DNA from 4 places in the Paramixta manurensis genome. Region 1 is predicted to be linked to each of the others. Evidence: predicted binding sites of a transcription regulator. Region 1 holds the regulator's gene; each other region holds the start of a gene.
What was found. Region 1 encodes PhoB, which activates phosphate uptake and scavenging genes when phosphate is short. Its sites were predicted from a motif close to CTGTCATAAAACTGNCNNAT; they were not measured.
Positions count from the first base shown of each region.

Region 2: opgB (phosphatidylglycerol--membrane-oligosaccharide glycerophosphotransferase) is a predicted target of PhoB. The motif match lies at 1,066-1,085, and genes of this name have one in related genera.
Region 3: PMPD1_RS08010 (phosphoethanolamine transferase) is a predicted target of PhoB. The motif match lies at 1,954-1,973, and genes of this name have one in related genera.
Region 4: rbsK (ribokinase) is a predicted target of PhoB. The motif match lies at 1,066-1,085, and genes of this name have one in related genera.

Region 1 covers NZ_CP054212.1:1,216,850-1,220,061, reverse strand. The annotation lists gene phoR (phosphate regulon sensor histidine kinase PhoR) at 1-871, opposite strand, end outside; gene phoB (phosphate response regulator transcription factor PhoB) at 886-1,575, opposite strand; gene sbcD (exonuclease subunit SbcD) at 1,777-3,000, shown strand; gene PMPD1_RS05920 (AAA family ATPase) at 2,997-3,212, shown strand, end outside.
Region 2 covers NZ_CP054212.1:698,605-701,816, reverse strand. The annotation lists gene PMPD1_RS03450 (FGGY-family carbohydrate kinase) at 1-934, shown strand, start outside; gene opgB (phosphatidylglycerol--membrane-oligosaccharide glycerophosphotransferase) at 1,176-3,212, shown strand, end outside.
Region 3 covers NZ_CP054212.1:1,637,610-1,640,821, forward strand. The annotation lists gene ompX (outer membrane protein OmpX) at 1-133, shown strand, start outside; gene PMPD1_RS08010 (phosphoethanolamine transferase) at 207-1,781, opposite strand; gene PMPD1_RS22915 (hypothetical protein) at 1,997-2,161, opposite strand; gene mntR (manganese-binding transcriptional regulator MntR) at 2,433-2,894, shown strand; gene PMPD1_RS08020 (SLC13 family permease) at 2,921-3,212, shown strand, end outside.
Region 4 covers NZ_CP054212.1:794,447-797,658, forward strand. The annotation lists gene PMPD1_RS03915 (2-hydroxyacid dehydrogenase) at 1-94, shown strand, start outside; gene deoR (DNA-binding transcriptional repressor DeoR) at 110-877, opposite strand; gene rbsK (ribokinase) at 1,148-2,062, shown strand; gene fucP (L-fucose:H+ symporter permease) at 2,077-3,212, shown strand, end outside.

The DNA.
Region 1 (3,212 bases):
CTTCACGCTGTAAAACCCGCAGCATGGCAGGCACATCAACGGTTTCCGACAGGTCGATAGCTGGCGCCGCTTCTATACGCGATAAAGTGAGCAGTTGCCCGACCAGGCTATCCATACGCCGCGTTTGTTCCTGCATGGTCTGCAACGCTTTCGCACGGGCGCGCCCTTCCAGCACCGCATCATTCATCATTTCCAGATAACCTTGTAATACCGTCAATGGCGTACGCAGCTCATGGCTAACGTTGGCAAAAAAGTTACGCCGTGCGCCTTCTAACTGATGCATTTGCGTAACATCACGCGCCACCATTAGCCATTGCCCCTCACTGTAAGGCATGACGCGAAATTCCAAATGGCGGTGGTGGTTCACCACTAAGGTTAACGGGCGGGCAAAATCACGCTGACGTAAATAGCGGGAAAACTCAGGATAACGCATTAAGTTAAGGATATTCTGGCCGTTATCTTCCGGCCAGCGTAGCCCCAAGTGCTGCTGTGCCAGGCCGTTACACCAGAAAATATTGCCTTCCTCTGTGGTCAAAATCACGGCATCCGGTAAGGACTCCGCGCCGCTGCGAAAACGCATGATCAGACTTCTCAGTTCGCTGCGGCGGCGGCGATTGCGTAACTGCATTTGGTACAAACCGTAAAACAGCGGCTCCCAGCTTCCACGCCCGCCGGGCGGCGTCATGGTGCGATCCACCCATAACCAGTGCGATAAACGCAATAAATTCCAAAAATGCCAGCCTAAAACCCCCAGTACCGATATCAACAACAGCCAGGGCAAATAGCCGACGGCCAGCCCAATAGCCAACGCTGGCAAACAGGCCAACACTAGCTCCAGCAATAATCTCTTCCAGGAGAGGCGTTCCAGCACGAGTCAGACCCCAATTAGTAGCGAGCGGAAAAACGATACCCCGTTCCGCGCACCGTTTGCACCATGCGATCGTGCCCGGACACTTCCAGAGCTTTACGCAAGCGGCGAATATGCACGTCAACCGTGCGATCTTCTACATAGACATTGGTTCCCCAAACGTGATTTAGCAACTGTTCTCGGCTATAAACGCGCTCGGGATGGGTCATAAAAAAGTGCAACAGCTTGTACTCGGTTGGCCCCATTTCCAGTGGCGTAGTGGCCGACATTACCCGGTGTGAGGAAGGATCAAGACTTAAGCCCTGCATCTCAATCACCTCTTCTACCGCCATTGGCGAGATCCGGCGCATCACCGCTTTAATGCGCGCCACCAACTCTTTCGGTGAAAATGGCTTGGTAATGTAATCATCGGCGCCGACTTCTAGCCCGCGCACGCGATCTTCCTCTTCACCACGCGCGGTAATCATCATCACCGGAATATCACGCGTCATCGCTTCACGTTTTAAATGTTTAATAAACTGGATGCCGCTGCCGCCGGGCAACATCCAGTCGAGTAAGATCAAATCGGGCCAGGGTTCAATCAGCAAATTGATGGCGCTGTCATAATCTTCCGCTTCGATTGGCTGGTAATCATTTTGCTCCAGAACGAAACACAACATTTCCCGAATTGGGGCTTCATCTTCGACGACCAGAATGCGCTTAGCCATTATTGCTCCTGTGATGTGACCGGGTTGTCACGGGGATTTGCGGCGCCATTATGCGTCAGTTTTATGACAGATTTATGAAAAATGCACGGGTCAACATACCGTTACATAACACTTTTGTGAAACCTCCCGAGGTATTTATCCGCCCCTTTTTCGCGGCGCTGGTTATAATCGGCAACGCACGCTACGTAAGCCGGGGTTAATATGCGAATCATCCATACTTCAGACTGGCATCTGGGGCAGTTTTTTTACACCAAGAGCCGCGCGCCGGAGCATCAGGCATTTCTTGACTGGCTGATTGAGCGCGTTGAGCAATATCAGGTTGATGCGGTGGTGGTGGCAGGCGATATTTTTGATAGCGGCGCCCCGCCCAGCTATGCGCGCGAACTGTATAATCGCTTTGTCGTGCAACTGCAGCAAACCGGCTGCCAATTAGTGGTGCTGGGCGGCAATCACGATTCCGTTGCCACCTTAAACGAGTCACGCGAGTTGCTGGCCTGCCTAAACACCCGTGTTATCGCCGCCGCCAGTGAGGATCCGGCAGAACAGGTTCTGGTGCTGAAAGATCGCGAGGGCAACCCCGGCGCGCTACTCTGTGCGATTCCGTTCTTACGTCCGCGCGATATTGTGCGTAGCCGGGCCGGGCAATCCGGCAGAGAAAAACAGCAAAGCCTGCTGGAGGCGATTACCGACCATTATCAGCGTTGTTACCAACAGGCAGTACGCCTGCGCGAAACGCTCGGCCTGCCGCTACCGATCGTTGCGACCGGGCATTTGACGACGGTCGGCGTCACCAAAAGCGACGCAGTGCGTGACATCTATATCGGTACGCTGGATGCTTTTCCGGCGCAAGCTTTCCCTCCGGCGGAGTATATTGCGCTGGGCCATATCCACCGCGCGCAATGCATTGCCAATAGCGAGCATATTCGTTACAGCGGCTCTCCTATCCCGCTGAGTTTTGACGAGTTGGGCAAGCAGAAAAGCGTTTTTCTGGTGGAGTTTGCGCAAGCGCAACTGGCGCGTGTCGAGCCGCTTGCCGTCCCACTGTTCCAGCCGATGCAAATGCTAAAAGGTTCACTGGCGGATATTGAGCATCAGCTCGGTCAATTTGCCGGCCAGCAGCCAGAGAAACCGGTTTGGCTGGATATTGAAATTGCTACGCCAGAATACCTGAACGATCTGCAACGCCGGATCCAGAGCCTTACTGAAACGTTACCGGTAGAGGTGCTGTTAGTTCGCCGCAGCCGGGAACAGCGTGAAAGAACCCTTGCACAACAGCATAACGAAACCCTGAGCGAACTTAGCGTGGAAGAGGTGTTTGAACGGCGCTTACTGCAGGAAAGCGAGGAAGACAGCGGCCGCCAGCAGCGCGCGCGGCAGCTTTTCGCCGAAACACGAGAAGCCCTTCAGCATAAGGAACAGGCATGAAGATTCTGACGCTGCGTTTTAAAAACCTCAACTCGCTGAAAGGTGAGTGGAAAATCGATTTTACCGCCGAGCCCTTCGCCAGTAATGGCTTGTTTGCCATTACCGGGCCGACCGGCGCGGGGAAGACCACGATTCTTGACGCCATTTGTCTGGCGCTCTATCACGAGACATCGCGCCTCGGGAAGATCTCACAAACGCAAAATGAGTTGATC
Region 2 (3,212 bases), 520 kb from region 1:
CTACGATGACGAATTACTGGCGCTGTACGATATTGTCGATGCTCTCCCCCTGCTGCCACGCTTACGCGAATCCTGCGCGGTAGCAGGTTATGTTAGCGCTGATGCCGCCCGTTTAACCGGGTTACCGGCGGGAATTCCGGTGGTGGCCGGTATTTTCGACGTGGTCGCCAGCGCAGTCGGTTCTGGCGTGGTGCGCAGCGGCGAAGCTTCGATCGTGGCGGGCACCTGGAGTATTAATCAGGTGGTGGTGGATAAGCCCGACTATCTACGCCCCATTTTTATGAATTCCATTATTGAACGCGATCGCTATATGGCGATTGAGGCCAGCGCCACCTCGGCGGCGAACCTTGATTGGTTTGTGCGGGAGTTCGACGATGGGCGTGCCGGCCAAGGCGCGGCGCGCAGCAGCGAAATGGTCGCACAGGTCAGGCTCAATGATCAGTTGCCGATTTATCACCCTTATCTGTATGCCGGTCGCAAAGAGGGCCCGGCGAAAGCCGGTTTTTATGGGCTCGGCGGCTGGCATACCCGGGCAGATATGTTATTCGCGCTGTTTGAAGGCGTAACGTTCGCCCACCGCGCGCATATCGACAGGTTACGGGCCGCCGGAGTAGCGTTCGAACAGGCGACACTGTCCGGCGGCGCCACACAAAGCAGCGTTTGGCCGCAAATGTTCGCCGATGTGTTAGGGATCCCAATTCGCGTCGCTGAATGCAAAGAGACCGGCGCACTTGGCGCGGCGATTTGCGCCGGGGTTGGCGTTGGCATCTATCAACATCTGGCGGATGGCGCGGCGCAAGCGGTACAAATCACGCCCGGTGTCCTGATGCCGGATGCGCAGCGTCACGCGTTTCATGACGCGCGCTATGCCGTCTTTAAACAACTGGAACGCGCAATGGATGAAGTCTGGCATCAAGGACTTTCTCGCCACTAACCGCCGCGTATCAAGCTTCCCCACCTTCTTCGCCCGGCTGAACGCCGCCCTCAGCGGCAATTTGCCATTACCAAACCAAACTTAAACAAAAGTTAAACTAACCCTGCTCGACTCCACATTTCCGATATGACATGTTGCAGCGATATGACAGCCACGATAAATTGCAAAGTTACCTCAATTTACTGAAAAAAAAACGCCAGTGCGCAATGGAGAGCGCCCATATCAAACAGAGGAATCGACGTTGTCAGAACTACTTTCCGTAATTTTATTTCTCGCATCCGTTGCGATTTATGCATTAAAAGCCGGGCGTAATCTCTTTTGGTTTATCTCCATTCTGGTTGTGCTAGGGCTGTTTATCATTCTTAATGCCACACTTTACGCCAGCAACTACTTTACCGGGGACGGTATCAATGATTCCGTTCTTTACACGCTGACCAGCAGCCTAACCGGCGCCGGGATCGGCAAATATATACTGCCCGGCATTGGCCTGATTGTGGCATTGGTGGTTATTTTTGCACTGCTGTCGTGGGTGTTGCGGCTGCGCAAGCAGCGTCCCCACCATTTTGGCTATAGCCTGCTGGCGCTAATCCTCGCGCTGCTATCGATTAAAACCACCCCAGCTTTCCAGCAAGTTAGCGATTTGGTGATCTCGCAGACCAGTAGCGGGGAAACCGATTTTGATGCGCACTACAAAGTGCCACATCCCACCATCGCGCATCCGAAAATGAACCTGGTGTACATTTACGGCGAGAGTCTGGAACGTACCTACTTTAATGAAAAAGCGTTTCCGGGCCTGGCGCCGGAACTCAGCGAAATCAAAAATGAGAAGGCGATCGATTTTAGCCATACCGAACAATTGCCCGGCACCGATTACACCATTGCCGGGATGGTCGCCTCGCAGTGCGGTATCCCTCTGTTTGCGCCGTTCGAAGGCAACGCCTCCGCCTCGGTATCCAGTTTCTTCCCGCAGAATATCTGTCTGGGCGATATTCTGAAAAACTCCGGTTACGATAACTACTTTATGCAGGGTGCCGATCTCCGCTTCGCCGGGAAAGATATTTTCCTGCGCTCGCACGGCTTCGAGCATCTGTATGGTTCTCAAGAACTGAAAGGGTTGGTGGATGACCCAGAGTACCGTAACAACTGGGGTTACTACGATGATACAGTGATGGATGAGGTGTGGCAGAAATACGTTGAGTTATCGAAACAGAACAAGCGTTTCGCGCTGTTTACGCTGACGGTAGATACCCACCATCCTGATGGCTTTATTTCACGCACGTGTGAACACAAAAGTTATAGTTATGATGGCGCGCCCAACCAGTCTTTTAGCGCGGTGGCCTGTAGCCAAGAGCATGTTGCCAAATTGATTAATCGCATCATGGCTTCACCTTATTTTAAAAACACCATCATCGTTCTGTCGTCGGATCACCTGGCGATGAATAACACCGCCTGGAAATACCTTAACCAGCAGCAACGTGAGAACTTGTTCCTGATTATTCGCGGCGATAAACCGCAACAGGAGCGTATTGATGTAAAACGGAGCTCGCTGGATAACGGCGCGACGGTATTAGATCTACTCGGTGGCGACAACTATATCGGCCTTGGACGCAGTAGCTTGTCCAGCCAGTCGCTTTCCTCGGTGTTTCTGAACCTCAAAGAGAAGATAAACCAGTGGAAGCCGAATGTAATTCGGCTATGGAACTTCCCAAAAACCATTAAAAATTACACCATTGACCAACAAAAAGGCACCTTTAGCTTCTCCGGCACCCATTTCAAATTGCCGCTGCTGATCCGTGTTTCCGATAATAAAGTGGAGCCGTTACCGGAAGGCGAGTACTCCGCGCCGTTGCGCTTTTTGTTAGCCACTTTTGCCGCCGACGATAAGTTTCTCTGGATCGACCGCTGCTACAAGATGGCGCGGCTGTGGGCGCCAGCGCTCTCCACCTCCGCTGACTGGTGTGTGTCGCAGGGGCAGTTGGGCGGGGAGCCGACGGTCATGCATATTAGCGATCAGCAATACAAAGGTAAGGTCGCGTTTAAACCAGTCCCGCTTGATGATGAACGCTTTAAACAAAATGTCGACACGCTAAAAATCCTCGATAATGACATTCGTTATCAAGCCGATAGCTTTATTTTTAACGTGCCGGGCGCGCCACAATCGGTGAAACAGTTCACCGGGATCTCACGTACCGAAAATTGGGGGCGCTGGTCGAACGCCAATTTGGCGCCAGAAGTGAATATTCAGTATGCGGCACCATTACCTGAACGCTTTGATCTG
Region 3 (3,212 bases), 420 kb from region 1:
TGGCTTCTCTTACGGTGCTGGTATGCAGTTCAACCCGGTTGAAAACTTCGCGGTTGACGTTGGTTACGAGCAGAGCCGTATCCGCAGTGTTGACGTTGGCACCTGGGTTGCTGGCGTAGGCTACAGCTTCTAATCAGGCAGCCTCTTCAGGCCAGTTTTTCTGGCCGGTATGAAAAAATCCGCCCAATGAGGCGGATTTTTTATGCTTAAAATTTGTCTTGCGCCAGGCGCGCATAATTGACGCGCTTTAAGGCAAAGTTGGTCACATATATCGGCGGCGCCTTTTGTGATGAAATAAACCGATAGCGTGGCACAATCTGTTTACTGTTAATCCCTGTCCATTGTGAAAACAGCGCTAAGAAATCATTGGCGGAACGCGCCGCGTTAATCACCTGATGACGGCTATCCAGGCTCGACAGAATCATCATGGGTACTTGAAAGTTTTGCTGATACTTATCATCGTGCATCAGATATTCGTTCTTACCGCCTTTCGCTTTCAACGCCAGACCGTGATCGGAAAAGTAGATCATCGAATAGCTTAGGCCACTGTTTTGCAACTGTTGGCGTAACTGTTGTAGGAAATGGTCGGTCTGCGTGACGCTGTAGAGGTAGCACGAGGTCTCCGCCGAGTGAACGAAAGTGGCGTATTGCCCGCCGGTGCGGTCGCAAGCTTTAGGATGTGAGCCCATCAGATGAAATATCACTAAGCGCGGCGCATCGACCGGTTGTTTCAGCGCCTCGGGTAACAGTGTAAGTAGATCATCATCACGGGTTTGTTTATCGGCTTCAAAATCACCGTTTTTAAGAAAGTGCACATGCATGGCGCGATGCGCGATGCTGGAAATAGCCGTATCGTACTTGCCAATTTGTCCTTGGTTGGAAAGCCACCAGGTTTCAAAACCGGCACGGTTTGCCAGGGTAATGATACTGTCCTGATACAATGGCTGACCGTTTTCGACCAGGTTCAACGTCAAACCGAGCGATTTTTGCGTGGAAGAGGCGGCAGAAGTGTAGTGGGTAAAAAAGGTGCCGACGGTCTGGCTGGCGAACGGAGTATTGTCCCATCTGCCGCCAAACGCACCCAGCGCGTCACGCCGCGCACTTTCACCAATCACAATGACATAGATTTGCCGGGTCGGCTTAACCGCAGTGATCTGCCAGTCATCCGGTACAGAGGTAAGGTTTTTCATGCGGGCTAATTCGCTGTCCACCGTCAGTTTACTCTCTACCGTATCACGCACAAAGCGCGCCACCGGATAACCCGCATCGACCAGGCTAAACGGCCAGCCAGCCAATTTATTCAGCGTCGGCTGAGTTAACCAGGCCACGACCACAAACGCCAGACAAGCGCTTTCAATATGCGACCACGACTTGGGTGGCGGCAATTTACGGCGCAATGCTAACAGTCCGCAGCTAATAATCGCCAGTCCCATTAGGTAATCGCGCGGCGGGAAAATACCGATCATTTCGCTGGCTTCTTCCGGGTTGGTCGAGTGCAACGCCAGCAAGGTATTGAAATTGGGTGGCCCATATAACTGGCCGAACGGATAATAACAGCCGGCCACCAGCGCACACACCATAATCAGCCCTTTTTGCAGCCCAATTGCGCAATTGCCTAATAAGATGAGGAGGGCGGTAAAAGCCAGGGTGTACAACAGGCTGATGGGATAGCCGAGCGCCAGGTTAATCAGCAGAGAAAGTAGTAAATACAGCCCAATATAGGGGCTTAATAACTCACGACAGCGGGTTAACGCCGTAGACTTAATCAGTGTCAGGTTCATTTTTAATCTTAAAATGACGCAAAAAAACGCATCTTCACGGTGATTGAAGACGTATCAGCCTGATACAGCTCGTGGAGGGTGGAACCAGGAGGGGATTTGTTGCCGCTTCTGCCAGCACTCTTACGAAAGGCATGGCAAGATAATCCTCGCTTGCGCGAAAGGCAATTGGCTGTTGTCACATTTCTGTCAAATACGGACTAAATTTTTTTTAAAGCTTACGCTGCCGGTTTATCAGCGGATTTGGGGGCAGTTAACATCTCCAACAGCATCAGCCGTAACGTGAACGGCGACCGGCTAAATAAACGTAATAATAAGGGCGCTTTCATGGCGCTAACCTCCGGCGATGCGCAACATGGCATCATTTTTCGACTCATTTGCATGGTGTTATCCCTTATGGCGGCGGCTAAAGAGCAAACAAAGCGCGCCAATGAACAGTAAGAACATCATTAACAGCAGGAAGGGGGCATTCATATTGACCTCCAAAACCGGAATAATGATGTGGTCGCTTAATGAACAGGTATAGCACAGGCTATATCGTATAGCCAGTGCTATTTACCAGAAAATTTGTGCTTCGTTCATCATCGTTTACAATGTGGCACCAACAGACCGGCAGGGAAGTACCAACGCCGGTTAATAAGATGAGGAAGCTGAATGAGTCGTCGCGCAAAACCCGGGGCAGCCAGCCTTAACGGGTCATTAAAAGAGATCGAGGAACATGTTGAAGGTTTTCGACAGGTTCGCGAAGCGCATCGCCGTGAATTAATTGATGACTATGTTGAGCTGATTTCCGACTTGATCCGCGAATTTGGTGAGGCCCGTCAGGTCGATATGGCGGCGCGTCTCGGCGTTTCGCAACCGACGGTGGCGAAAATGCTGAAGCGTTTAGGAACCGCGGGCTTCGTGGAACAAGTCCCTTACCGCGGCGTTTTCCTGACCCGTGAAGGGGAGAAACTAGCGGAAGAGAGCCGCGCCCGTCACCATATTGTGGAAATGTTCTTACTGGCGCTGGGAATCAGCCCGGATACGGCACGTCGGGATGCAGAAGGCATTGAGCACCACGTGAGCGATGAAACCTTGGCGATCTTCGAAAAATTCTATCAGAGCCAGCGCTAGCCCTGGCGCTGTTTTGGCGCGATATTATGGTAACGCTCTTTAAGCCGTTTTTGCACGATCGCTTTTTGCACTTGATGGTTATTTTGGGGATTGTTCTTGCCATTTTCGCGCCTTTCCGGCTAACGGAATTACCCGGCGCGGTGGATTGGCACACCTTAATTACGTTGTGCGGTCTGCTGATACTGACCAAAGGAATTGAACTGAGCGGCTATTTTGAGGTGTTGGGCCGCCGGGTGATCGAATACTTTCAACATCAACGCGCTCTGGCGTTAGCGTTGGTTGCCGGTGCCGCGTTACTTTCCACTTTCCTTACCAATG
Region 4 (3,212 bases), 420 kb from region 1:
TACCGATATTTCTCAGCGCGGCAATGTGGACATAATGTGCGAAAACTTACGGCGGCTACGTGATGGAGAAACGGTGCTTTACCGCCAGATTTAGCCCACGGTTTGCCGGTTATGACGGCAGCAGAACCGACACGCCGCTCTCCTGCAACAGTTTCTGCAGCGCTTTGGGCGGCGCATTGTCGCTAACCAATTGGGTAAACAGCGCCGCTTCGCCAATCCGCGCCGGTAGGACTTTGCCAAATTTACTGCTATCAGCCACCAGTACCCGACGACGCGCGCGCTGGAGGGCGTGGTGCTTCATTTGTAACTCGTTGATGTTATAACAGGTGACACCCTGTTCAATATCGATACCCGCAGCGGAGATAAACGCCAGCGTCGGACAAATATCCTCCAGCACATGATGAGGGCCGAAGGGCGTAAATACCGCGTTGTCAGCATGAAACTCACCGCCACTCAAAATCACCGTGCAGGCTCGCTTTTCTTTTAGCGCCAAAAACGTATTGATCGCGCAGCAAATTGCGGTAAACGGTAAATCATCCTCAATGGCGTCAATCAGGTACGGCATAGTGGTGCCGCAATCGAAAAACACCGTGTCATTCGCCTCAATTAACGCGGCGGCAACGCGTGCCAACTGCTGCTTTTTACTGACGTTATGTGACTGTTGATCGGAAACGAAATAGTGCCCCTGATGGTTTTTCGGATCGCTAACAATATAGCCACCCAGTAACACCACCGAAGAGGGTTGTTCGTTTAAATCCCGACGGATGGTCATTTCCGATACGCCAAGCAACTGTGCGGCATCTTTCAAATGGATCTTGTCGATACGCTTTAGTGCTTGCGCCAGCTTATTCACTCGCTCGTCGCGCCGGGTTTCCATGATGATTTACCTTAACGTGAATGTCCTTTGCCGGAGGCGGCGGTATCCGCCTCGCCGGTCGGATGGATAACGATATTACCTTTAATGGGATCGTGGCGTAAACCTCACCGAGGCCGTTTCGCTTTGTTAAAATAATAACACCTTATCTCTACTTATTGCGCCTGATTAGTTTTTTCTAGCTGGGATTGTTGTCACAAAAATAACTTAATTGCGTTGTTATTGTGACTATAACAACATTTAATGGCGCTTAATTAGCCAGGGGAGAACGTTATGGATATTGCGGTTATTGGGTCCAACATGGTGGATCTCATTACCTACACCAATCAAATGCCAAAAGCCGGTGAAACGTTGGAAGCGCCGGACTTTGCAATTGGCTGCGGCGGTAAGGGCGCCAATCAGGCGGTGGCGGCGGCGAGGCTCGGCGCAAAAGTGATGATGGTCAGTAAAGTTGGTGAGGATCTGTTTGCGGAAAATACCGTTAACAACCTCCAGCGCGCTGGCGTCGACACGCGCCATGTCACCGTGGCGGCGGGCACCTCAAGCGGGGTCGCGCCGATTTTTGTCGATGATCAATCGCAAAACCGTATTTTGATCATTAAGGGGGCGAATAACCACCTGTCGGCCGCCGATATTGATGCAGCGGCGGATGAACTGAAAGCGTGCAAGCTCTTGGTTCTGCAACTCGAAGTACCGCTGCCGGTAGTCTATTACGCCATTGATTTCGCTAACCAGCACGGCATTCCGGTCATTCTTAACCCGGCGCCAGCAGTAGCCGGGTTGGATATTGATTACGCGTGTCGTTGCGATTTTTTTATGCCGAACGAAACCGAGCTCGAAATCCTTACCGGCCTGCCGGTTGTCACCGAAGAGGACGTTTTGCGCGCCGGGCAGAAGCTGCTGGGGCACGGACTGAAAAACTTGATCATCACATTGGGGAGTCGTGGTTCGCTGTGGATGCAGGGCGACCATTGCCACTCAGTGGCCGCGACGCCGGTCAAGGCAGTAGACACCAGCGGCGCAGGCGATGCGTTTATCGGCTGTTTTGCCCATTATCTGGTGCAAGACGGCGATATTCCCCGTGCGATGGCGTTAGCGTCGGCGTTTGCCGCCTGTAGCGTCACCGGGCGCGGAACCCAACGTTCCTATCCAGATATGGATACCTTTCAGCGTTTTCTAAACGTTTAACCGAGGAGACGCGTATGCGCCAGAATCTTGTGCAGCAACCCGACGGCTATTTAAATAAGACCCCGCTGTTTCAGTTTATTTTGCTCTCCTGTCTGTTTCCGCTATGGGGCTGTGCCGCTAGTCTGAATGATATTTTGATCACCCAGTTTAAAAGCGTGTTCGCGTTAAGCGACTTTGCCAGTGCGCTGGTACAAAGTGCGTTTTATGGCGGTTACTTTCTGATTGCGATCCCCGCCTCGCTGGTGATCCGCAAAAGCAGCTATAAGATTGCTATCTTGACCGGCCTGGTGCTGTATATCGTTGGTTGTGTGATGTTCTATCCGGCCTCGCATATGGCGACCTATACCATGTTCCTGGCGGCGATTTTCGCCATTGCGATTGGGCTGAGTTTTCTCGAAACCGCCGCCAATACCTATAGCTCAATGATCGGGCATCGCGACCACGCGACGCTGCGGCTTAATATCAGCCAGACCTTTTATCCGATCGGCGCTTTAATGGGGATCGTGCTGGGGAAATATTTGGTCTTTCAGGACGGCAACAGTCTGATGAGCCAAATGGCAGGCATGTCGGCGGAGCAGGCACATCAGTTCCGCCTGACGATGCTCGAACATACGCTGGAACCTTATAAATATTTGGTGATGGTGCTGGTGGTGGTAATGCTGCTGTTTCTGTTTACGCGTTATCCGCATTGTAAACCGCAAAGCGCCGGGCAACCGCGCCCTTCACTGGGCGAAACGTTCCGCTATCTGGCGAAGAACCGCCACTTTAAACGTGGGATTGTGACGCAATTTCTCTACGTGGGGATGCAGGTCGCCGTGTGGTCTTTCACCATTCGCCTTGCGCTTAACCTGGGCGCCACCAACGAGCGCAACGCCTCTAACTTTATGATTTATAGCTTTATCTGCTTCTTTATCGGTAAGTTTGTCGCCAACTTCCTGATGACCCGTTTCCGGGCGGAGAAAGTGTTGATCGCCTACTCGGTGATTGGCGTGGCAACACTGGCCTATGTGATGCTGATGCCTAACTTTACCGCGGTTTATGCAGCGGTGTTCGTTAGCGTGCTGTTTGGCCCGTGTTGGGCGACCATTTATGCCGGTACCTTGGCGACGGTCGAGAATAAATATACCGAAGTGGCTGGCGCGTTTATCGT